DNA from 3 places in the Mesorhizobium sp. 8 genome. Region 2 is predicted to be linked to each of the others. Evidence: predicted binding sites of a transcription regulator. Region 2 holds the regulator's gene; each other region holds the start of a gene.
The links. Region 2 encodes HrcA, which represses chaperone genes, less so after heat shock. Its sites were predicted from a motif close to GTTAGCACTCNCNNNNNGNGAGTGCTAAC; they were not measured.

Region 1 (6,960 bases), 1.7 Mb from region 2:
TGGCGCGGCATCCCGCGCCCGCCGGCGATTTCTGTTCCCGTCCGTTCCGCTTCACCGCAGCTCACGATGCCGGCATTTGCGCCGGCACCGGCCGATGGCTTGCAGCGCTCGTCCAGCGCACACGGGCCGTAATGCCCGTAGGGGAACCCTTGGACGGAACCTCCCCGGGCAGCCGCTTACGTTGAGCAACCGCCGGAGGCGCCGGCTCCCCGCCACGCAATCACCGTCATGACCGGTGTTCCCGCGCGGGAAGCTGGCGGTGAGTATGGAGCGAGTGCGGGAGAGGGGGATAAGTTTTGGGGAAAAATCTTTCTCAGGTCGCACTTCGTCCAGCACCCCTCATCCGCCTTGGCTTCGCTCAGGCACCTTCTCCCACAAGGGGAGAAGGGAGTAGTTCGCGCTTACGCTTCCGCAAATCCCGAATGTCGGCGATTGGCAGCGAGGGTGACGCGGCCTTGCCTTCTCCCCTTGTGGGGTGAGAAGCCGGTTTGCCGAAGGCAAATCGAAAGCTCCGGTGGAGCTTTCGAAGGATCGAACGCCCCGAAGCCATGGCGAAGGGCCGGTGGATCGGCGCGTAGCGCCGAGACGGATGAGGGTGCTGGACGGAGTCCGACTGGTTCTGAGCCTCATGGCGTCCAGCTCCCGTCATGGGAGCCGGAGCGCCGAAGACGGCCGATCTACAGCGAATCCTTGATCTTTTCCTTCACGTCGCCATAGGTCTTCTGCACCTTGCCGGCGATCTTGTCGGCCGTGCCTTTCGCTTGCGTTTTCTTGTCGCCTGTCGCCTTGCCCGCAGCTTCCCTGATGGAACCTTTGACCTGCTTGGCCACGCCGGCGACCTGATCCTTGTTCACCATTTGCGCATCTCCTGGACGGTTTCGATTGGCGGTGGAAAACGGACGTACGGGCATTCGGTTCCACGATCAAAAATGAAATCAGTGGCTTGCGGTGAGGAGTGGAAGTAGGGAGTAAAAAGAAAACGCCCCTCGCTTCTTTCGATACGAGGGGCGTCTTTCGTAGCCAGCGCATCTCCGGATTGCTCCTTCAAATTGCTTTCTACATCCCGATAATGCGTCACCGAAAAGATGGTTCCGCCATCGGTGGAATTTTTTGCAATGACCTTATCCCCGCCGCAAATGCAGAAAAGGCGGCATCGCTGCCGCCCTTTCGTAAGCTTCGAGGCTTGTGGACTTCTTAGAAGTCCATGCCGCCCATGCCGCCCATGCCGCCCATGCCGCCGCCGGGCATAGCCGGCATCGGGGCGTCCTTCTTCGGCGCCTCGGCGATCATGGCCTCGGTGGTGACCAGCAGACCGGCGACCGAAGCCGCGTCCTGCAGGGCAGCGCGCACGACCTTGACCGGGTCGACGATGCCGAGCTGGATCAGGTCGCCATACTCGCCCGTCTGGGCGTTGTAGCCGTAGTTGGCACCCTTGTTCTCAAGGATCTTGCCAGCGACGATCGAGGCTTCCGCACCGGCGTTCGAGGCGATCTGGCGGACCGGAGCCTGCAGGGCGCGACGAACGATGTTGATGCCGGCGGCCTGGTCGGCGTTGGTGCCGTTGGCCTTGATCGCGGAGGAAGCGCGCAGCAGGGCGACGCCGCCGCCGGGGACGATGCCTTCCTCAACCGCGGCGCGGGTGGCGTTCAGCGCATCGTCAACGCGGTCCTTCTTTTCCTTGACCTCGATCTCGGTCGCACCGCCGACGCGGATGACGGCGACGCCGCCAGCCAGCTTCGCCAGACGCTCCTGCAGCTTCTCGCGATCGTAGTCGGAGGTGGTCTCCTCGATCTGCTGCTTGATCTGGGCGACGCGGCCCTGGATCTCGGCCTTCTTGCCGGCGCCGTCGACGATGGTGGTGTTTTCCTTCTCGATGCGCACGCGCTTGGCCTTGCCCAGCATGTTCAGGCCGACGTTCTCAAGCTTGATGCCGAGGTCTTCGGAAATCACCTGGCCGCCGGTGAGGATGGCGATGTCCTCCAGCATGGCCTTGCGGCGGTCGCCGAAGCCCGGAGCCTTGACGGCGGCGATCTTCAGGCCGCCACGCAGCTTGTTGACGACCAGCGTGGCCAGGGCCTCGCCCTCGACGTCCTCGGAGATGATGAGGAGCGGCTTGGAGGTCTGCACGACGGCCTCGAGCACCGGCAGCATGGCCTGCAGGTTGGACAGCTTCTTCTCGTGCAGGAGGATGTAGGCGTCCTCGAGCTCGGCAACCATCTTGTCGGGGTTGGTGATGAAGTAGGGCGACAGGTAGCCGCGGTCGAACTGCATGCCTTCGACGACTTCCAGCTCGGTCTCGGCGGTCTTGGCTTCCTCGACGGTGATGACACCTTCGTTGCCGACCTTCTGCATCGCCTCGGCGATCATCTTGCCGACCGACTCGTCGCCGTTGGCCGAGATGGTGCCGACCTGCGCGACTTCCTCGGAGGTCTTGATCTTCTTGGCGGTCTTGCCGAGAGCGGTGACGACTTCGGCCACGGCCACGTCGATGCCGCGCTTCAGGTCCATCGGGTTCATGCCGGCGGCAACCGCCTTGGCGCCTTCCTGGACGATCGCCTGGGCGAGAACGGTGGCGGTGGTGGTGCCGTCGCCGGCGATGTCGTTGGTCTTGGAAGCGACCTCACGAACCATCTGCGCGCCCATGTTCTCGAACTTGTCTTCCAGCTCGATCTCCTTGGCGACGGTGACGCCGTCCTTGGTGATGCGCGGGGCGCCGAACGACTTGTCGATGACGACGTTGCGGCCCTTGGGGCCGAGCGTGACCTTCACCGCGTCGGCGAGGATGTTGACGCCGCGCAGCATGCGCTCGCGGGCATCACGGGAGAATTTTACTTCTTTGGCAGCCATATCTGTACTCCTGGATCTTCAGATCCGAAATTGCGTTTGGCGTTGTGAAGAAAGGGCGCCGGCCGATCAGCCGATGATGCCCATGATGTCGGATTCCTTCATGATCAGGAGGTCCTGACCGTCGAGCTTCACCTCGGTGCCCGACCACTTGCCGAACAGGACGCGGTCGCCGGCCTTGACGTCCAGCGGGACCAGCTTGCCGGCCTCGTCGCGGGCGCCGGAACCGACGGCGACGACTTCGCCTTCCTGCGGCTTTTCCTTGGCGGTATCGGGGATGATGATGCCGCCCTTGGTCTTCTCTTCGGAATCGACGCGCTTCACCACCACGCGGTCATGCAGCGGGCGGAACTTCGACTTTGCCATTTGCTTTCCTCGAATGAGAACGTGAGAAAGGATTTCCTCCGTCCGGCCGAACCGGACATGGTTAGCACTCCCCACGGGTGAGTGCTAACGTGCCGGTGAGATAGGCCGGCCATCTTTGCGAGTCAAGAAGGCGGGGCCGCCCCGTGGCAGCTAAATTTATCAAGGATGCAGCAAGGGGAGGGCTGATTGCGAAAATCAGCCGCCGGTGACGCTCATGTGGCGGGAGACGGAAGGGCGGTTGGTGCGCCGGTCGATGACGAAGTCATGGCCCTTGGGCTTGCGGCCGATCGCTTCGTCGATGGCTTGCGCCACAAGGTCGTTGCCCTCCGAGGCGCGCAGCGGCCCGCGCAGGTCGGCGGCGTCTTCCTGGCCGAGGCACATATAGAGCGTGCCCGTGCAGGTGAGCCTGACGCGGTTGCAGCTTTCGCAGAAATTATGCGTCATCGGCGTGATGAAGCCGAGCCGCCCGCCGGTCTCGGTGACCTCGACATAGCGTGCCGGGCCGCCGGTCTTGTAGGGGATGTCGGTGAGGGTGAATTGCCGTTCCAACTGTGCCCGCAGAAGCGACAGCGGCAGGTACTGGTCCGTGCGATCCTCATCGATCTCGCCCATCGGCATGGTCTCGATGACGGTCATGTCCATGCCGCGGCCGTGCGCCCAGCGCAGCATGTCGGGCAGTTCGGCGTCGTTGAAGCCTTTCAGCGCCACCGCGTTGAGCTTGACCTTGATGCCGGCGGCAAGGGCCGCGTCGATGCCGGCGAGCACCTTTTCGATATGGCCCCAGCGGGTGATGGTGTGGAATTTTTCCGGGTCGAGCGTGTCGAGCGACACGTTGATGCGCCTGACCCCGCAATCGGCCAGTTCGCCGGCGAAGCGCGACAACTGCGAACCGTTGGTGGTCAGCGTCAGTTCTTCCAGCGCGCCGCTTTTCAGGTGCCGCGACAACTCATGCACCAGATGCATGACGTTCTTGCGCACCAGCGGCTCGCCGCCGGTGAGCCTGAGCTTCCTGACGCCCTTTTCGATGAAGACCGAGCACAGCCGGTCGAGTTCTTCCAGCGACAGAAGGTCCTTCTTCGGCAGGAACGTCATGTTCTCGGCCATGCAGTAGGTGCAGCGGAAATCGCAGCGATCGGTCACCGAGACGCGCAGATAGCTGATCGTGCGGCCGAAAGGATCGATCATGTCCATGCTTCGTTTCCGTTCCTCGCATGGGGCGGTTTTGCCAAAAACTGCCCACGCACTGGTGCATCGTTATATATGACTATGTGATACGATCCAGCGCGCCGTTCAAGATAGACGGCCTCGATCTTTCGTCATATCCCGGAAACGACGTCACCCGGTCGGCCGCCGTTCCTCGCGGCGATTTACACGGAAAAACAAGATCATGACGCAGAATATTTACGACGATCCTGAATTCTTCGACGGCTACAGTGCTCTCCCGCGCTCGGTGAAGGGGCTGGACGGCGCGCCCGAATGGGCCTCGCTGCGCGCCTTGCTGCCGCCGCTGGAGGGCAGGAGCGTCGTCGACCTCGGCTGCGGTTTCGGCTGGTTCTGCCGCTGGGCGCGCGAGCAGGGGGCGGTGGACGTGCTCGGCGTCGACGTGTCGGAAAACATGCTGGAACGCGCGCGCCGGGAAACGCGTGATCCGGCGATCCGCTACCAGCGCGCCGACCTGGAAGCCCTGTCGCTGCCGGCGGCGTCCTGCGATCTCGTCTACTCCTCGCTTGCCTTCCACTATGTCGTCGAACTCGGCCGACTCCTGAAGATCGCGCACGCGGCGCTGCGGCCCGGCGGCCGGCTGGTCTTTTCCGCCGAACATCCGCTGCTGACGGCGCCGTCGCGCCCGGGCTGGGTGACGGGAGCCGACGGCCGCGCGGCGTGGCCGGTGGACGACTATCTGGTCGAGGGGCCGCGCGTGACGGACTGGTTCGCGCCCGGCGTGGTCAAGCAGCACCGCACCATCGGCACCTATGTGCGACTTCTCAGGGAGGCCGGCTTCACGCTGACGCATCTGGAGGAATGGGGCCCGAGCGACGCGCAGGTCGAGGCCGACCCGGTGCTTGCGCAGGAGCGACAGCGGCCGACCTTCATGCTGTTTGCGGCGGAGCGATGAGCGCGCTTTTGCGCTGGATGAAATCGGCGTAAGCCATCCGCGACAAAACAGGACAGATCATGGCCGCCCCCAGCGAACTCCGCGTTTCCAAGGACCGCAAGCTTCTGACCGTGACCTTTCCCGGCCACGCCCCGTTCGAACTGCCGGCCGAGATGCTGCGCGTGCTTTCGCCCTCGGCGGAAGTGCAGGGCCATTCGCCCGAGCAGCGCGTCACCGTGCCGAACAAGCGCAATGTGGCGATCCTCAAGGTCGAGCCGGTCGGCAACTACGCGGTGCGCATCACCTTCGACGATTTCCATGACACCGGCATCTTCACCTGGGCCTATCTCGCCACGCTCGGCGTGGAAAAGGCGGAGCGCTGGCAGGGCTATCTCGACGAACTGGCAGAAAAGGGGCTTTCGCGTGGATAATCCTTCGGAGGTTTCAGGCCTCGTCACCTCGGTCGAACAGCTCGAAGCGCTCTATGGCCGGCCGGGCGAGGCGTCGCTGGTCAAGGAACTCGACCACATCATTCCCGAATACGCCGCTTTCATCGAGGCGTCGCCGTTCGTCGCGCTGGCGACCGGCGGGCCGGAAGGGTTCGACTGCTCGCCGCGCGGCGACCGTCCCGGCTTCGTGCGTGTCGTCGATCCGTACACGCTGATGATGCCCGACCGCCGCGGCAACAACCGCGCCGATTCGCTGAAGAACGTCATCGAGGACCCGCGCGTCGGCCTGCTGTTCCTGGTGCCGGGCTCCGGCACGACGTTGCGGGTCAACGGCCGCGCCCGGATCTCGATCGACGCGGACCTGTGCGGGTCCTTCGCGGTGGAAGGCAAGCCGGCGCGCTCCGTTCTCGTCGTCGCGGTGGAAAAGGTCTACTTCCAGTGCGCAAGGGCGATCCACCGGTCGGAACTGTGGAACGCCGAAAGGCACGTCGATCCGAAATCCCTGCCGACGCCCGGCCGCATCCTCGAAGTCGCCAGCCGCGCCGGCATCGACGGCGCGGCCTACGATCAGGAATGGCCGGAGCGGGCGAAGAAATCGATGTGGTGAGAGCGCCTTTCCCCGCCCCGTTTACGGCAGGGCTATCGCATATGGAGTTTTCCTCGACCTTGACCGCCGCTACCCCCCCACCCCTAACCCCTCCCCGCAAGGGGGAGGGGACTTTGCGGCGCCGCTACAGCGCGCCAATCTCGCCGATTTCGGCTGAAACGGCGGCGTCGGCGTCTCCCTCCCCCTTGCGGGGAGGGGTTAGGGGTGGGGGTAAAGGGTTCCTCGCCCCGTTTACGGGGAGAGGACGCCGGCAGGCAGGTGAGGGGCAGCGCCGACTTCCGAAACGTTCGTGCCGCCCCTCATCTGGCCCTTCGGGCCACCTTCTCCCCGTGAACGGGGAGAAGGAAGAAGTCCCTCAGGCCGTCTTCACCACTTCGGCGATCTTGCGCATCTGGTCGCCGATCATGTCGCATTGCTCCGGCGTCGACTGCCCCATCGCCACCTCGATCAGCGCCGTGTGCACCTTCAGCGCCTCGGTGAGCAGCGCCTCGCCTTCGACCGTCAGGGTCAGGCGCAGGATGCGCTTGTCCTTCTCGTCGCCCTCGCGCCTGAGCAGGCCGCGCGTCTCGAGCTGCGGCAACAGCATGGTGATGTTGGAA
Region 2 (6,960 bases):
GTTGAAGAACTCCAGCTTGGCGAGCAGGTCGGCGACGATGCCCTTTTCCTTCGCGAACTTCTCCAGCCTGACCAGCGGCGTGTCGCCGATCGTTTCGGTGATCGAGGCGAAGATGCGGCCGCGGCCGGGCACGCGCGCGGACGGGTCGGGCTTGGTCATGCGTCTGGCTCCCTGAGATTCGTGAAATGCAAGATAGGATTTTTCATCGTGGAAGATAGGCCGGCACGCCAGAATAGCCGAGTGGGCGGCGTTGCAAAGGCCGTGTACGGCTGGAATAAAATTCTCCCAGGCGGCGAAAAACAGGACTGTAATTGCGCTTCGCGGTTTCCGTCATGGCTTCGCGCCGTCATAGGCGACGCGCCAGATGGTGCCGGACCCGTCCTCGGTGACGATCAGCGCGCCGTCCTTGGCCACCGCCACGCCGACCGGGCGGCCCCACACCTCGGCATCCGACAGGACGAAGCCCGTCATGAAATCCTGATAGGCGCCGGTCGGCTTGCCGTTCTCGAATTTCAACCGCACGACCTTGTATCCGGTGCGCGTGCCGCGGTTCCACGAGCCGTGCAGCGCGACGAAGGCGTCGCCCCTGTATTCGGCCGGGAACCGGTCGCCCTCGTAGAAGGCGATGCCGAGCGGCGCCGAATGCGCCTGGATGAGCACGTCCGGTACCGTCGCCTTGCCGGCGAGGTCCGGCCGCGCGCCGGCATGGCGCGGGTCCTGATGATCGCCGATGTAATACCAGGGCCAGCCGTAGAAGGCGCCGTCCTGCACCGTCGTGGCATATTCGAAGGGCACGTTGTCGCCCAGCCCGTCGCGCTCGTTGACGACGCACCATAGCGCGCCGGTAGCCGGCTGCACCGTCATGCCCGAACAGTTGCGCAGGCCGGTCGCGACGACACGGCCGTTCTTGCCGTCGGGATCGTAGGCGCGGACTTCGGCGCGGCCCTCCTCCGAGCCCCATGCCGCGCCCGGAGCCTGCCCGTCGATCCAGCCGGCCGGCGCCTTGCCCATGCCCTCGGCGGCGTTCGAGTCCGAGCCGACGGAGACGTAGAGGGTGGCGCCATCGGGCGAAAAGGCGATGTCGCGGGTCCAATGGCCACCGGTCGGCAGGTCGTCGACGACCATCCCGGCCTTGCCGGACGCCTTCAGCTCGCCGCTACGATAGGGGAAACGCACGACGCCGCCGGTCTCGGCGACATAGACCCATTGCGGGTTGTCAGCCGGATGGAAGGCGATGCCGTAGGGCCGGGCGAGTCCCTTGGCGAAGATGCCTTCCTCCGCCACCTTGCCGTCCTTGCCCAGCCGGTACACGCGTACCTGACCGGCGCGGCTGTCGGCGACGAACAGGTCGCCGTTCGGGGCGACGCGGACGGCGCGCGGATTGCGGATGCCCGACGCGATGCGCTCGGCCGAAAAGCCTGGCGGCACCTGCGGGCCTTCGCCCTTCGGTTCCCGCGCGCGGTCGGCGCCGTTGGAGGCCGAATCGGTGGCGTAGGGCCTGGGCAGATCGCCGGGAGCGATGAGGCGCCACAGGCCGGGCCGGTCGTCGTGCCAGCCACCGAAAGCCTTTGCTCCCTCAAGGGGAGCGGACGGGTCCTGGGCGGCGACCGTGCCGGCACAGGCCAGCAAGACCGCTCCGCCCAGGAAAAAGCCGCGCATTCCGGTTCTTGCCTGTTCCGCCAATGCCGTGTCCTCCACGCAACCTCGAGCCGACGACGCACAGCCGCCGGCAACGCCGCCTTTACCTTGCCATATGGTTCGCCTTGCATCGGCAACAAGTGCGGCGTCTGCTTGAGCCATGCGACCAAGCACCGCCTTTCCAGTCATCGCGGTCGCCTCGGCGTTGCTCTTCACGGCGGCCGGGGCCTTGGCCGGAAACGTGCCCGCGCAAAGCTGCACGGGGCAGGACTGCATGCGGGACAACACCCAGCCGGCCGAGACCTGCCAGGGCCGCGACTGCGATCCGCCGACGCCCGGCGAGGCGAACGACTGCGACGGACGGGATTGCCAGCCCATCCCCGAGGACAACGTGCCGATACCGGAAGACAAGCCGATTCAGCCTTCCAACCCCGGCCAGCAGTAGGAAGCCGCGTCGCGGCCAGTCAGGCCCCGATCCGGCCTGCAGGCAATGGAAGCGCCGACGACGCCGTCGGGTGGCCGCCAAAGCAGAATTCCCGGACAGGTCCTCAGCCGAGTTCGGCGTCGAGCTGGCTCTCCAGCCTCACCAGGTCGGCCGGCAGCGGCAGGCCGAGCGCGCGCAGCTCGTTCAGCTTCTCGCGCACCTGCTCGCGGATCTCGCGGGCGTCCTCGGGCTGGTTCACCATGCTGGCGAGAAGAAGGTCGATTTCGGCCTTGATCGATTCGAACGCCATGGTTCCCTCCTGTCGGTCGTCGCCGCCCGTCCGCTCAGCGCAGCATGCGCGATATGAGCTGCGCGGTATAGTCCACCATCGGCACGATGCGGGCGTAGTTCAGCCGGGTCGGACCGATGACGCCGAGCGCGCCGATGACGCGCGCATCTTTGTCGCGGTAGGGCGCCACCACCAGCGAGGAGCCCGACAGCGAAAACAGCTTGTTCTCCGAGCCGATGAAGATGCGCACGCCCGAGCCCTGCTCGGCGAGGTCGAGAAGCTGGACGAGGCCGTCCTGCGTCTCCAGGTCCTCGAACAGGTGTTTCAAGAGTTCCATGTCGGCCTGCGCCGAGACGTTTTCCAAAAGGTTGGCGCGGCCGCGCACGATGAGGCGCGACGGCAGGCCGCTTTCGGCGCCCGCCCACATCGCCAGGCCCTTTTCAACGAGGTCCTGCGACAGCGTGTCGAGGGCGGCGCGGGTTTCCTGCTTGCGCCGCTCGATCTCAGCGCGCGCCTCGGCCAGCGTGCGACCGCGGATGTGGGCGTTGAGGAAGTTGGAGGCTTCGTGCAGCTGCGAGACGGTGATGCCGGCCGGCAGCTCGATGATGCGGTTCTCGACGTCGCCGTTCTGCGACACCAGCACCGCCAGCGCCTTGGTCGGCTCCAGCTGGATGAACTCGATGTGCTTGAGCGCGGCCTCGCTCTTGGCGGTGAGCACCAGCCCCGCGCCGCGCGACATGCCCGACAGCAACTGGCTGGCCTCGGTCAGCATGTGTTCCAGGCTCGTCCCCTCGCCCGACGCCTTCATCTGCGCCTCGATGGCGCGGCGCTCCTCTTCCGCAAGGTCGCCCAGTTCCATGAAGGCATCGACGAAGAAGCGCAGGCCCGCCTGCGTCGGCAGGCGGCCGGCCGAGACGTGCGGCGCGTAGATGAGGCCGAGATGCTCGAGGTCGCTCATGACGTTGCGCACCGTCGCCGGCGACAGCGACGACGGCAGGATGCGCGAGAGCGAGCGCGAACCGACGGGCTCGCCGTCGCGCAGGTAGGAATCGACGATGCGGCGGAAGATGTCGCGCGAGCGCATGTCGAGCGTCTGCAAAGTGGGCGACTGCACGGTCGCGTCGGTGATCGGCCGGGTCATGCGGACAAAACCTCCGGTTCAAGGATATAGACGGGAACGGCGCCGACGCAAGGACGTGTCCCGTCCGGGACAGGGCGTTTTCCTTTGCACGCCACGCCTGCCGGGGCTAAAAGCCCGGCACGATTCAAAATCCATGAAAGCGAGCCCGAATGCGTCCCTCCAAGCGCCAGAACGACGAAATGCGCGCCATCTCCTTCGAGCGCGGCGTCTCCAAGCATGCGGAGGGCTCGTGCCTGGTGAAGTTCGGCGACACGCATGTGCTTTGCACGGCGAGCCTGGAGGAGCGGGTGCCGGGCTGGATGCGCAATTCCGGCAAGGGCTGGGTGACGGCCGAATACGGCATGCTGCCGCGCTCGACCGGCGACCGCATGCGCCGCGAGGCCTCCGCCGGCAAGCAGGGCGGCCGCACGCTGGAGATCCAGCGCCTGATCGGCCGCTCCTTGCGCGCCGTGGTCGACATGCAGGCGCTGGGCGAGGTGCAGGTCACGGTGGACTGCGACGTCCTACAGGCCGACGGCGGCACCCGCACCGCCTCCATCACCGGCGGCTGGGTTGCGCTCTACGACTGCCTGCGCTGGATGGAGGCGCGCCAGATGGTGAAGGTCGACAAGGTGCTGAAGGACCATGTCGCGGCGATCTCCTGCGGCATCCACGACGGCCAGCCGGTGATCGACCTCGACTACCTGGAGGATTCGTCGGCCGGCACCGACGCCAACTTCGTCATGACCGGCAAGGGCGGCATCGTCGAGATCCAGGGCACGGCCGAGGGCGAGCCGTTCTCGGAGGATCAGTTTTCCGCCCTGATGGGATTGGCCAAGCGCGGTATTTCGCGGCTGGTGGATTTGCAGAAGATGGCGGTGGACTGACGGGGCGCAGATGCAACCTTCCGCCATCCTCGAATCGGCGCTCTACGTCACCGACCTCGACGCGGCCGAGAACTTCTATGCCGAAGTCCTCGGCCTTGAGCGGATTGCGAAAGTGGAAGGCCGGCATGCGTTCTTCCGCTGCGGCCAAGGCGTGCTTCTGCTGTTCGTCGCCGAGGCGACGCGGGAGCCGCCCCCGCCCGGCGCCAAGCTGCCGGTACCGCCGCACGGCGCCAATGGGCAAGGGCACCTGTGCTTTGCCGCTTCAGGCGATGACATCGAGCGCTGGAAGGCCCATCTGACGGGCAAGGGCGTCGCCATCGAGGCCGATTTCATCTGGCCGCCCAAACCGGGGCAGGAACGGGGCGGCCGCTCGATCTATTTCCGCGACCCGTCCGGCAATTCGCTGGAATTCGCCGAACCGAAAATCTGGAACCTCTAGAATGCACGCCCTGACGGACAAGAAGATCGTCGTCGCCAGCCACAATGCCGGCAAGCTGCGCGAGTTCGCAGACCTGCTCGGCCCCTTCGGGCTGGAGGCGAAGTCGGCCAAGGAGTACGGCCTGCCGGAACCGGACGAGACCGGCACGACCTTCGAGGAGAACGCCTACATCAAGGCTCACGCGGCCGCCGTGGCGACGGGCCTGCCCGCCATGTCCGACGATTCGGGCCTGTGCGTGGACGCGCTCGACGGCGCGCCCGGCGTCTACACCGCCAACTGGGCGGAAAAGCCCGAGGGCGGGCGTGATTTCGGCATGGCCATGCAGCGCACCGAGGTCGCCCTGCAGGAGGTCGGCGCGACCGAGCCGGCGCAGCGCACCGGCCGCTTCGTCGCCGTCATCTGCCTGGCCTTCCCCGACGGAGAGGCGGAATATTATCGCGGCGAGGTCGAGGGCACACTTGTCTGGCCGCCGCGCGGCGACCTCGGCTTCGGCTACGACCCAGTGTTCCTGCCCCACGGCTATGACAAGACCTTCGGCGAGATGACGGCCGAGGAGAAGCATGGCTGGAAGCCGGGCGACGCGGAAGCGCTGTCGCACCGGGCGCGGGCCTTCAAGAAATTCGCCGAGGCACGGCTGGGACAGATTTGATGCTCCCCGGCATAAACGGCCATCATCAGCGCCGCCCCTCACCCTTACCCTCTCCCCGTAAACGGGGAGAGGGGAGCGCCCACGTCGCAGCAGCTCGCCTCTCCCCGTTTACGGGGAGAGGCTGCCGGCAGGCAGGTGAGGGGCAGCGCCGGCATGGCGTCGGAATGCACCCATGATGCTCGACCGCACACCCGGTTTCGGGGTCTACATCCACTGGCCATTCTGCGCGGCCAAGTGCCCCTATTGCGACTTCAACAGCCATGTGCGCCATCAGCCGGTCGACCAGGAGCGCTTTGCACGCGCTTTCGCCGCCGAACTGAAGACGATGCGCGCCCGCACCGGGCCACGCGACGTCACCTCCATCTTCCTCGGCGGCGGCACACCGTCGCTGATGAAGCCGGAAACGGTGGGCGCCGTGCTCGACGCCGTGGCGGCGAACTGGACGGTGCCGGCCGGCATCGAGGTGACGTTGGAAGCCAATCCTTCCTCGGTGGAAGCGGAGCGGTTTCGAGGCTACCGGGCGGCCGGCGTCAACCGGGTGTCGCTCGGCGTGCAGGCGCTGAACGACCGCGACCTGAGGTTCCTCGGCCGGCTGCACAATGTGGAAGAGGCGCTGAAGGCGATCCGGCTGGCGCGCGAGACGTTTCCGCGCCTGTCCTTCGACCTGATCTACGCCCGCCCCGGCCAGACGCTGGACGCCTGGCAGGCGGAACTGGAGGAAGCGATCGGCCACGCCGCTGACCATCTGTCGCTCTACCAGCTCACCATCGAGGAAGGCACGCCCTTCCACGCCCTGCACAAGGCGAGGAAGTTCGCCATTCCCGATCCCGATCTGGCGGCCGACCTCTACCAGCTCACGCAGGAGGTGACGGCAGCAAAAGGCCTGCCGGCCTACGAGATCTCCAACCACGCCCGGCCGGGCGCGGAGAGCCGGCACAATCTGACCTACTGGCGCTACGGCGAATATGTCGGCGCCGGCCCCGGCGCGCATGGCCGCTTCGTCGAGGACGGGCGGCGGGTGGTGACGTTCACCGAGAAGATGCCGGAGACATGGCTTTCGCTGGTCGAGGCCAAGGGCGACGGCGTCGTCGGCGGCGAGGTGCTGACGCGCGCCGAGGAAGCGGACGAGTTCCTGCTGATGGGGCTCAGGCTGGCCGAAGGCATCGACCTCGCGCGCTACGAGGACTATGCCGGGCGCGGCCTGCCGCCGGCGCGGCTTTCCATCCTGCAGGAGGAAGGCCTTGTGGCGCCGCTCGGCAATTCGCGCCTGCGCGCGACGCCCGCCGGCATGATCGTGCTGGACGCCGTGGTCGCCGATCTGGCGCGATAAAGCATGATGCCGAAAAGTTGCAGACTTTTCGGAAAACATCATGCTTCAAAAACAAATGGTTAGAGCGAAATACCGATTCAGGGAAACGGCATTTCGCTCTAGCCTATCGAAACGAAAACGACCTGCCCTGTCCGGGCAGGCCGTCGCCGATCGCCGGAGCGATCAGTTGCCGTTGTTGCCCATG
Region 3 (6,960 bases), 760 kb from region 2:
AAACGCGGTGCACCTGGCCCGGCTGCTGAAGCGGCAGCAATACTCCGGAGCGCCGGGATAGGATGCGAAGGGTGTTCGCGCCCCCGATGTTGCGATGGCAGCATAGATACATATTGGCCGTAATATTTCGTGACGCTGGCGGGCGCACAAAACACCGCTTCGCACGTTGCGTCTTCCATCAGGAAGGAGATGTCCCAGATGGCAAAGAGCAACCAGCAGTCCGCCACCGCGGCAAGACAAAGGCGCATTCAAAAGGACGTCGATCGCAACGATCGGGCCTCCGGCAAGGCAACCGCGAAACCGATGCAGGCTGGCGCCAGACGCTATCCCGTTCCGCCATTCCCCAGGCAGCACTATCCGAAACCCGGAGACGAACGCATTCTCGATCCGGCTCCGATGTACGATGCTCCTTACTATAAGGGCTCGGGCAAGCTCGAGAGCAGGGCAGCGCTCATCACAGGTGGCGATTCAGGCATCGGCCGAGCCGTGGCCGTGCTCTTCGCGCGCGAAGGTGCCGACGTGGCGATCGTTCACCTGGCCGAGAAGGGCGACGCCGCCATAACCAGGCAAGCCGTCGAGAACGAGGGGCGCCGCTGTCTGGTCATGGCCGGCGACGTGTCCAAGCGCGCCTTCTGCGAAAAGGCCGTGGCGAAAACCATGGAGGCGTTCGGAAAGCTGGATGTGTTGGTCAACAACGCGGCCTTCCAGGTCCATTCCGAAAAGTTCGAGGACCTGACCGAGGAGCATTTCGACGCGACGCTGAAAACCAATCTCTACGGCTATTTCCATATGGCGAAGGCGGCGGTCCCTCACATGCTGCCAGGCTCGGCCATCGTGAACACCGGCTCGGTCACCGGCATCGAGGGCTCGAAGGCGCTGGTGGACTATTCCATGACGAAGGGCGGCATCCATGCCTTCACCCGCTCGCTGGCGGGAAACCTGATCGGCAAGGGCATCCGCGTCAATGCGGTGGCGCCAGGCCCCGTCTGGACACCGCTCAACCCGACCGACAAGGAAGCCGAGGACGTGTCGCAGTTCGGCGCGAAGACGCCGATGAAGCGGCCGGCCCAGCCGGAGGAGATCGCGCCCGCCTACGTGTTTCTGGCTTCGCCCCAATGCTCCAGCTACATCACCGGCGAGATCCTGCCCATCATCGGCGGATATTGAGGACAGGCGCCGGCCCCGCAGCCGATCACTTATTCCTACAACGCGGAACGCTCCCGAACCTCGAGTGTTTGCCTCACACGCCGGAACCTTTCCGGTCGCCCCGGCAGGGGCAATCCCCAACCGATGAAGAAGGAATGAAGCCATGGGTTTCTTTTCAAAGGATATCCAGACCCTCGACGATCTGTTCGTCCACACGTTGCGCGATATCTACTATGCCGAAAAGCAGATCGTCGAAGCTCTTCCGAAGATGATCGAAAAAGCGACCGCGCCGGACCTCAAGGCCGGGTTCGAGAAGCATCTCGAAGAAACGGAGGGCCATGTCGCGAGGGTCGAAAAGGTCTTCGACATGCATGGCGTGGAAGCCAAGGAAGTCGATTGCCCCGCCATCGACGGCATCCTTGAGGAGGCCGACGAGGTCAGCGGCGAGGTTGAGGACAAGCAAGTCCTGGACGCTGCCCTGATCGCCTCGGCGCAAGCGGTCGAGCACTATGAGATCACCCGGTATGGCACGCTGATCGCATGGGCCAAGCAACTCGGCAGGGAGGATTGCGCGTCGGTGCTGGCCCAGAACCTCAAGGAAGAAGAGGCCACCGACAAGAAGCTTTCGGCGCTTGCGGAAACCAGGGTCAACCGCGAAGCGGCCTAGACCGAGGAGATATGACCATGCCGAGAGGCGACAAGGACAAATATACCGACAAGCAGAAACGCAAGGCCGAACACATCGAAGAAGGCTATGAGAAACGCGGCGTCTCGGAAGAGGAAGCGGAGAGGCGCGCCTGGGCGACGGTCAACAAGGAATCCGGCGGCGGCAACAAGTCCGGTTCCGGACGCGGCAAGGCCGATACCAATGTTGCCGCCAAGAAAGGCGGCCGTCTCGGCGGCGAAGCCTCCGCCGAACGCCCCGCATCAGAGCGGTCTGCTTCTGCCAAGAAGGCGGCGAAAACCCGCGAGCGGCACGAACATCACGCCCACTGAGGCGACGAAATCCTCAAAAGCAGAATCCGCTTCGGCAGGCCGGAGCGGGTTCTTTGCATGTCAGCTTCCACTGATGCGCGGTCACTTTCGCCGCGGCCGCGTCCGACTGGGCCAGGGCGATGACCTCGTGGCCGGCCGCGACGAGCTCGGAGAGATGTACGGACCGGTCCTGACGCAGGAGCGGATATGGCAAGTCTTGACGTCGGAAATCGGCCTTCACATATTTCTCCTGGTCGCTGCCGATTGCCGGGGTGACCATTCCTCAACCAGCTGAAATCGTTCAACCATTGGAGGTTTCAATGAGCGAGAGAACATTCGAAAGTCCCGTATTTGTGAGAGCCGCAGAAGGTCTCATCCAGGAGATCGCCTGTCTCGAGGATGCCTGCGACTTTCTCCATGAATGGCCCAGGCGCCGCCGTGGCGTGATCTATGAAACGGCGACGCGGGCGTGCCACCGCGCGTTCGATGGCCTTGTGCCGCTGAAGGCGGCGCGGGAGGCGTTCGCCGGCTTTGCCCGTTCGGCGAAAATCCTCGAGGATGTCTCCGTGGCGATGCCCTGGATAACCGGGCCGAAAGCCGGCGAGACTGGCGGCGTTGCCGCCTGACGCGACGAAGGGAGGATACGATGCTTTCTCAACCCTTCGAAAAGCCTGTCCGCGTGTGGGTCGGGCTCGGCTTTCCGCGGCAGCTGAACTCGGTCGTGGATGCCTACCAGTTCGTCACGGATTGGTGTGGAAACAGTCCGGAGCAAAGGGCGGCGATTCGCGCCTGCAAAGCCGCACTGGCCGGCGAAGTCGACGCAGAGACAGCACGCGGCATTCTCATGCAGTTCGCCAGGAAGAAAGACATTCTGGTCGAGGACGAGGCGACACCGAAAGCTGCAAGCTCCGGTCAACAGCTACACGTCTGATCTGCAGTGCGATCTCAGGGCGGCGACCCACGGTGTCGCCGCTCCTATCTCTTACGCAAATGCGCATCCGGATCCGTGTGCTCGGGTGGCGGTGTGATCTGCGAGCTTCCTACTCGATCCGTTTGATCCTGCCTTTTGACAGCCGAAAAATGCCGTCATGGCCGCCTTGCTCTGCAAAATCGTCCTGTAGCTCGCCCCAGGTGCCCAAAGGTTTGCCGCAGTCATCGCATTTGATTTCAGTCGCTTCGGTTGCACCGACGGGAATGCGAAGCCGGATCGTTCCGCAATAGGGACATTCGAGCTTGTGATCCAGATATTCCTGCATCGGTCCGGCCCTCGATCGCCCCCTATCGGCGACCATATCGGATTAGCGCTCTGTTGAAAGACCAAATGGCATTTGCGCACTACTCAGGACGTTGTGTGTTCCATTCTGGAGCGCAGTCAGCGAGAACCGATCTTGGTTTCACTCGACTGTGGATGTCTCCGATGCCGCCGACACCTGCTGCGCGGCAAGGAACATCAGCGTGGACGCTGCGGTGCGGCGGTTCCAGCCGGCGGATTCGGCCCTATCCAGCAGGCCCGTCAGCAGCGGCTTCAAGGCGCTGCGGCACTCCGTTTCATAGGCGAGGAACTCGCTCGGCGAACGGGTCGGCGTTGGAACGGATCCGATGTCGGTCATCTTGTTCATAGCATCCCCCGGATTATCTGCGAAATGCCCGCCCCCGGTGACGGGAGCGGGCCATTTGATCAGTGCCTCAGAAGTCCATGCCGGTGCCGGCGGGCATGGCGGGTGCAGTTTCCTTCTTCGGCTTTTCGGCGACCATAGCCTCGGTGGTGACCAGCAGGCCGGCGACCGAAGCGGCGTCTTGCAGTGCGGTGCGCACGACCTTGGCCGGGTCAATCACCCCCTGCCTGTAGAGGTCGCCGTACTCGCCGGTCTGGGCGTTCCAGCCCCAGGCGAAGTCGGTCTTCTCGCGCAGCTTGCCGACGATGATGGAGCCTTCAGCACCGGCATTCTCGGCGATCTGCCGGGCAGGTGCCTCGATGGCGCGGCGCACGATGTCGATGCCGTATTTCTGGTCTGCATTGTCGGCCGCCAACGTGTCGAGTGCCTTGACGGCCCTAAGCAGCGCCACGCCGCCGCCGGGCAGAATGCCTTCTTCGACAGCCGCGCGGGTGGCATGCAGCGCATCGTCGACCCGATCTTTCTTCTCCTTGACCTCGACTTCCGTAGCGCCGCCGACGCGGATCACCGCGACGCCGCCGGCGAGCTTGGCCAAGCGCTCCTGCAGCTTCTCGCGGTCGTAGTCGGAGGTGGTCTCCTCGATCTGCGCCTTGATCTGCGTGACGCGGCCCTGAATCTCTTCTTTGCGGCCGGCGCCGTCGACGATGGTGGTGTTCTCTTTCTCGATCACCACCTTCTTGGCGCGGCCGAGCATCTGCAGCGTGACGTTCTCCAGCTTGATGCCGAGATCCTCGCTGATCGCCGTGCCGCCGGTGAGGATGGCGATGTCCTCCAGCATGGCCTTGCGGCGATCGCCGAAGCCCGGCGCCTTGACGGCCGCGACCTTGAGGCCGCCGCGCAGCTTGTTAACGACGAGAGTCGCCAGCGCCTCGCCCTCGACGTCCTCGGCAATGATCAGCAGCGGCTTGCCGGATTGCACCACGGCTTCGAGCACAGGAAGCATGGCCTGCAGATTGCCGAGCTTCTTTTCATGGATGAGCACATAGGGCTCCTCCAGTTCGACCCGCATCTTGTCCTGGTTGGTGATGAAGTACGGGCTGAGATAGCCGCGGTCAAACTGCATGCCTTCGACGACTTCCAGCTCGGTCTCGGCGGTCTTGGCTTCCTCGACGGTGATGACGCCCTCGTTGCCGACCTTCTGCATGGCTTCCGCAAGGAAGCGGCCGATCTCGGCGTCGCCGTTGGCGGAAATGGTGCCGACCTGGGCGATCTCGTCGTTCTTCGTGATCTTGCGGGCGTTGGCCTTCAGCTCGGTCACCACGGCGTCGACCGCCTTGTCGATGCCGCGCTTCAGGTCCATCGGGTTCATGCCGGAGGCAACGGCCTTGGCACCCTCCCTGACGATGGCCTGGGCCAGAACCGTCGCGGTCGTGGTGCCGTCGCCGGCCAGATCGTTGGTCTTGGAGGCCACTTCGCGCACCATCTGCGCGCCCATGTTCTCGAACTTGTCTTCCAGTTCAATCTCTTTCGCCACCGTCACGCCGTCCTTGGTGATGCGGGGCGCGCCGAACGACTTGTCGATGACCACGTTGCGGCCCTTGGGACCAAGCGTCACCTTCACGGCATTGGCGAGAATGTCGACGCCGCGCAGCATGCGCTCGCGCGCGTCGGAATGGAATTTCACTTCCTTGGCAGCCATTGGATCACTCCTTCGATAGGCAGCTTTCTTTGACTGGTTGATATCGGGTTCGCGCCGGTCAGGCGGCTTTCTTCAGCGTGGCCGCCTGTTCGATCACGCCCATCACGTCGCTTTCCTTCATGATGAGCAGTTCCTCGCCATTCAGCTTGATCTCGGTGCCGGACCACTTGCCGAACAGGATGCGGTCTCCGACCTTGACGTCGAGCTCCACCAGCTTGCCGCTTTCGTCGCGCGCGCCGGGGCCGACGGCGATAACCTCGCCCTCCTGCGGCTTTTCTTTGGCGGTGTCGGGAATGATGATGCCGCCGGCCGTTTTTTCATCGGCTTCGATGCGGCGGATCAGGATACGGTCGTGCAATGGACGGAACGTCATATCGTTCTCCTTCGGGACAAACAGATTGTTGAAGTTCCTCTACACCGGACCAGCAATATCGGACCGGTGCGGGGCTCGCGCGACCCTTTCGGCGTCGCGTGCGCATATCGAGCTAGTTTTGCTGTTTTCCGGTTTCAAGAGGCTTCGCAAAAATTTTTGGCACTCGCACTGATCGAGTGCTAGTGCCATGAAAACATACGGCTAATCGGATCGCGACCGTGCATTTCCCGCTTGAATTTTTCGGACTGTCGAACAAAATTATCCCAAGCTTCGCCATAGGCGAGGCTGTGAAGTCGAAACCTGTGCAAAGGAGCTTTTTGGAAAGACGGAGGATCAAGATGGACCGACAGAATTCCACACCGATTATTCCCTCTCTCGTTCCTGAAACGTCCGACCTCGCGCTGGACCGACTGTTGTCGCCGGCGAGGCATTTCAGGCATCCCGACGACGTCCTGAACGACGATACGCTCGACATTCAGGAGAAGCGGGCGATCCTCTCGTCCTGGGCCTCGGACGCTTGCGCGGTGGAATCCGTTCCGGCGCTGCGTCGGCCGCCGGGAGCCGAGCAGCCGATCTCCTTCGACCAGATCATGGACGCGCTATGTCGGCTCGACGTGGCGGCTGTGCCATCGCGTTCGACGAGTGATCGACGGCACAGCTTCGGCCGTCTGGATGCATGAAGGTCTGAAGCAGAGGAGACGCATATGGTCACTGCGGTCAGCAGGGAATTCCGCCTGCAGATGGAAGGCTACGGCCTGACCACGGCCGAAATCCACTATCATCTTCCCGATCACCCGAGTCTGCTGCAACTCTACCTCTGGCAGGACTATGATTTGGCCCCTCACTTCCCGGAGCTGAAAGGCTTCCTCGGTTATTGGGAACGCGAACTGGAGGGCGCGCTGCACTCCGTGCGCGTCGCCCACCATCGCCTCATCGAGCCGTCGGAATGGCGCGTCGTCGACGGCGTCATTGCCATCAACTGAAGTTCATCTCGGGCCGCAGGCCGTCGATCATCGGTGCCGGACGCGATTTACGGGAAGCGCGCACTGCCGGGACCAATCCAGCCCGTTTGGCCGCCTTGAGGAAGGCTTTGTGCGCGTCGCGTGCGCTGCGCCATCCGTCTAGCGCATCCCGGCAGGCGCGTTCCGCCA

Region 1: a site for HrcA is predicted at 3,271-3,299, ahead of groES (co-chaperone GroES). Genes of this name have one in related genera too.
Region 3: a site for HrcA is predicted at 5,965-5,993, ahead of groES (co-chaperone GroES). Genes of this name have one in related genera too.

Annotation. Positions count from the first base shown of each region.
Region 1 covers NZ_CP040914.1:569,685-576,644, forward strand. The annotation lists gene FGU64_RS02660 (CsbD family protein) at 678-857, opposite strand; gene groL (chaperonin GroEL) at 1,195-2,847, opposite strand; gene groES (co-chaperone GroES) at 2,914-3,210, opposite strand; gene moaA (GTP 3',8-cyclase MoaA) at 3,406-4,395, opposite strand; gene FGU64_RS02680 (class I SAM-dependent methyltransferase) at 4,598-5,326, shown strand; gene FGU64_RS02685 (DUF971 domain-containing protein) at 5,386-5,736, shown strand; gene FGU64_RS02690 (pyridoxamine 5'-phosphate oxidase family protein) at 5,729-6,361, shown strand; gene FGU64_RS02695 (MarR family transcriptional regulator) at 6,717-6,960, opposite strand, start outside.
Region 2 covers NZ_CP040914.1:3,644,922-3,651,881, reverse strand. The annotation lists gene cysK (cysteine synthase A) at 1-159, opposite strand, end outside; gene FGU64_RS17680 (sorbosone dehydrogenase family protein) at 331-1,659, opposite strand; gene FGU64_RS23350 (hypothetical protein) at 1,913-2,083, shown strand; gene FGU64_RS17675 (hypothetical protein) at 2,187-2,372, opposite strand; gene hrcA (heat-inducible transcriptional repressor HrcA) at 2,407-3,492, opposite strand; gene rph (ribonuclease PH) at 3,642-4,358, shown strand; gene FGU64_RS17660 (VOC family protein) at 4,369-4,797, shown strand; gene rdgB (RdgB/HAM1 family non-canonical purine NTP pyrophosphatase) at 4,799-5,446, shown strand; gene hemW (radical SAM family heme chaperone HemW) at 5,619-6,776, shown strand; gene FGU64_RS17645 (APC family permease) at 6,939-6,960, opposite strand, start outside.
Region 3 covers NZ_CP040914.1:4,404,678-4,411,637, forward strand. The annotation lists gene FGU64_RS21140 (NAD(P)H-dependent oxidoreductase) at 1-61, shown strand, start outside; gene FGU64_RS21145 (SDR family oxidoreductase) at 199-1,167, shown strand; gene FGU64_RS21150 (ferritin-like domain-containing protein) at 1,310-1,813, shown strand; gene FGU64_RS21155 (plasmid stabilization protein) at 1,831-2,142, shown strand; gene FGU64_RS21160 (hypothetical protein) at 2,156-2,362, opposite strand; gene FGU64_RS21165 (DUF982 domain-containing protein) at 2,394-2,747, shown strand; gene FGU64_RS21170 (DUF982 domain-containing protein) at 2,768-3,052, shown strand; gene FGU64_RS21175 (hypothetical protein) at 3,162-3,377, opposite strand; gene FGU64_RS21180 (hypothetical protein) at 3,516-3,740, opposite strand; gene groL (chaperonin GroEL) at 3,808-5,436, opposite strand; gene groES (co-chaperone GroES) at 5,495-5,809, opposite strand; gene FGU64_RS23840 (hypothetical protein) at 6,028-6,489, shown strand; gene FGU64_RS21200 (usg protein) at 6,514-6,792, shown strand; gene FGU64_RS21205 (DUF982 domain-containing protein) at 6,785-6,960, opposite strand, start outside.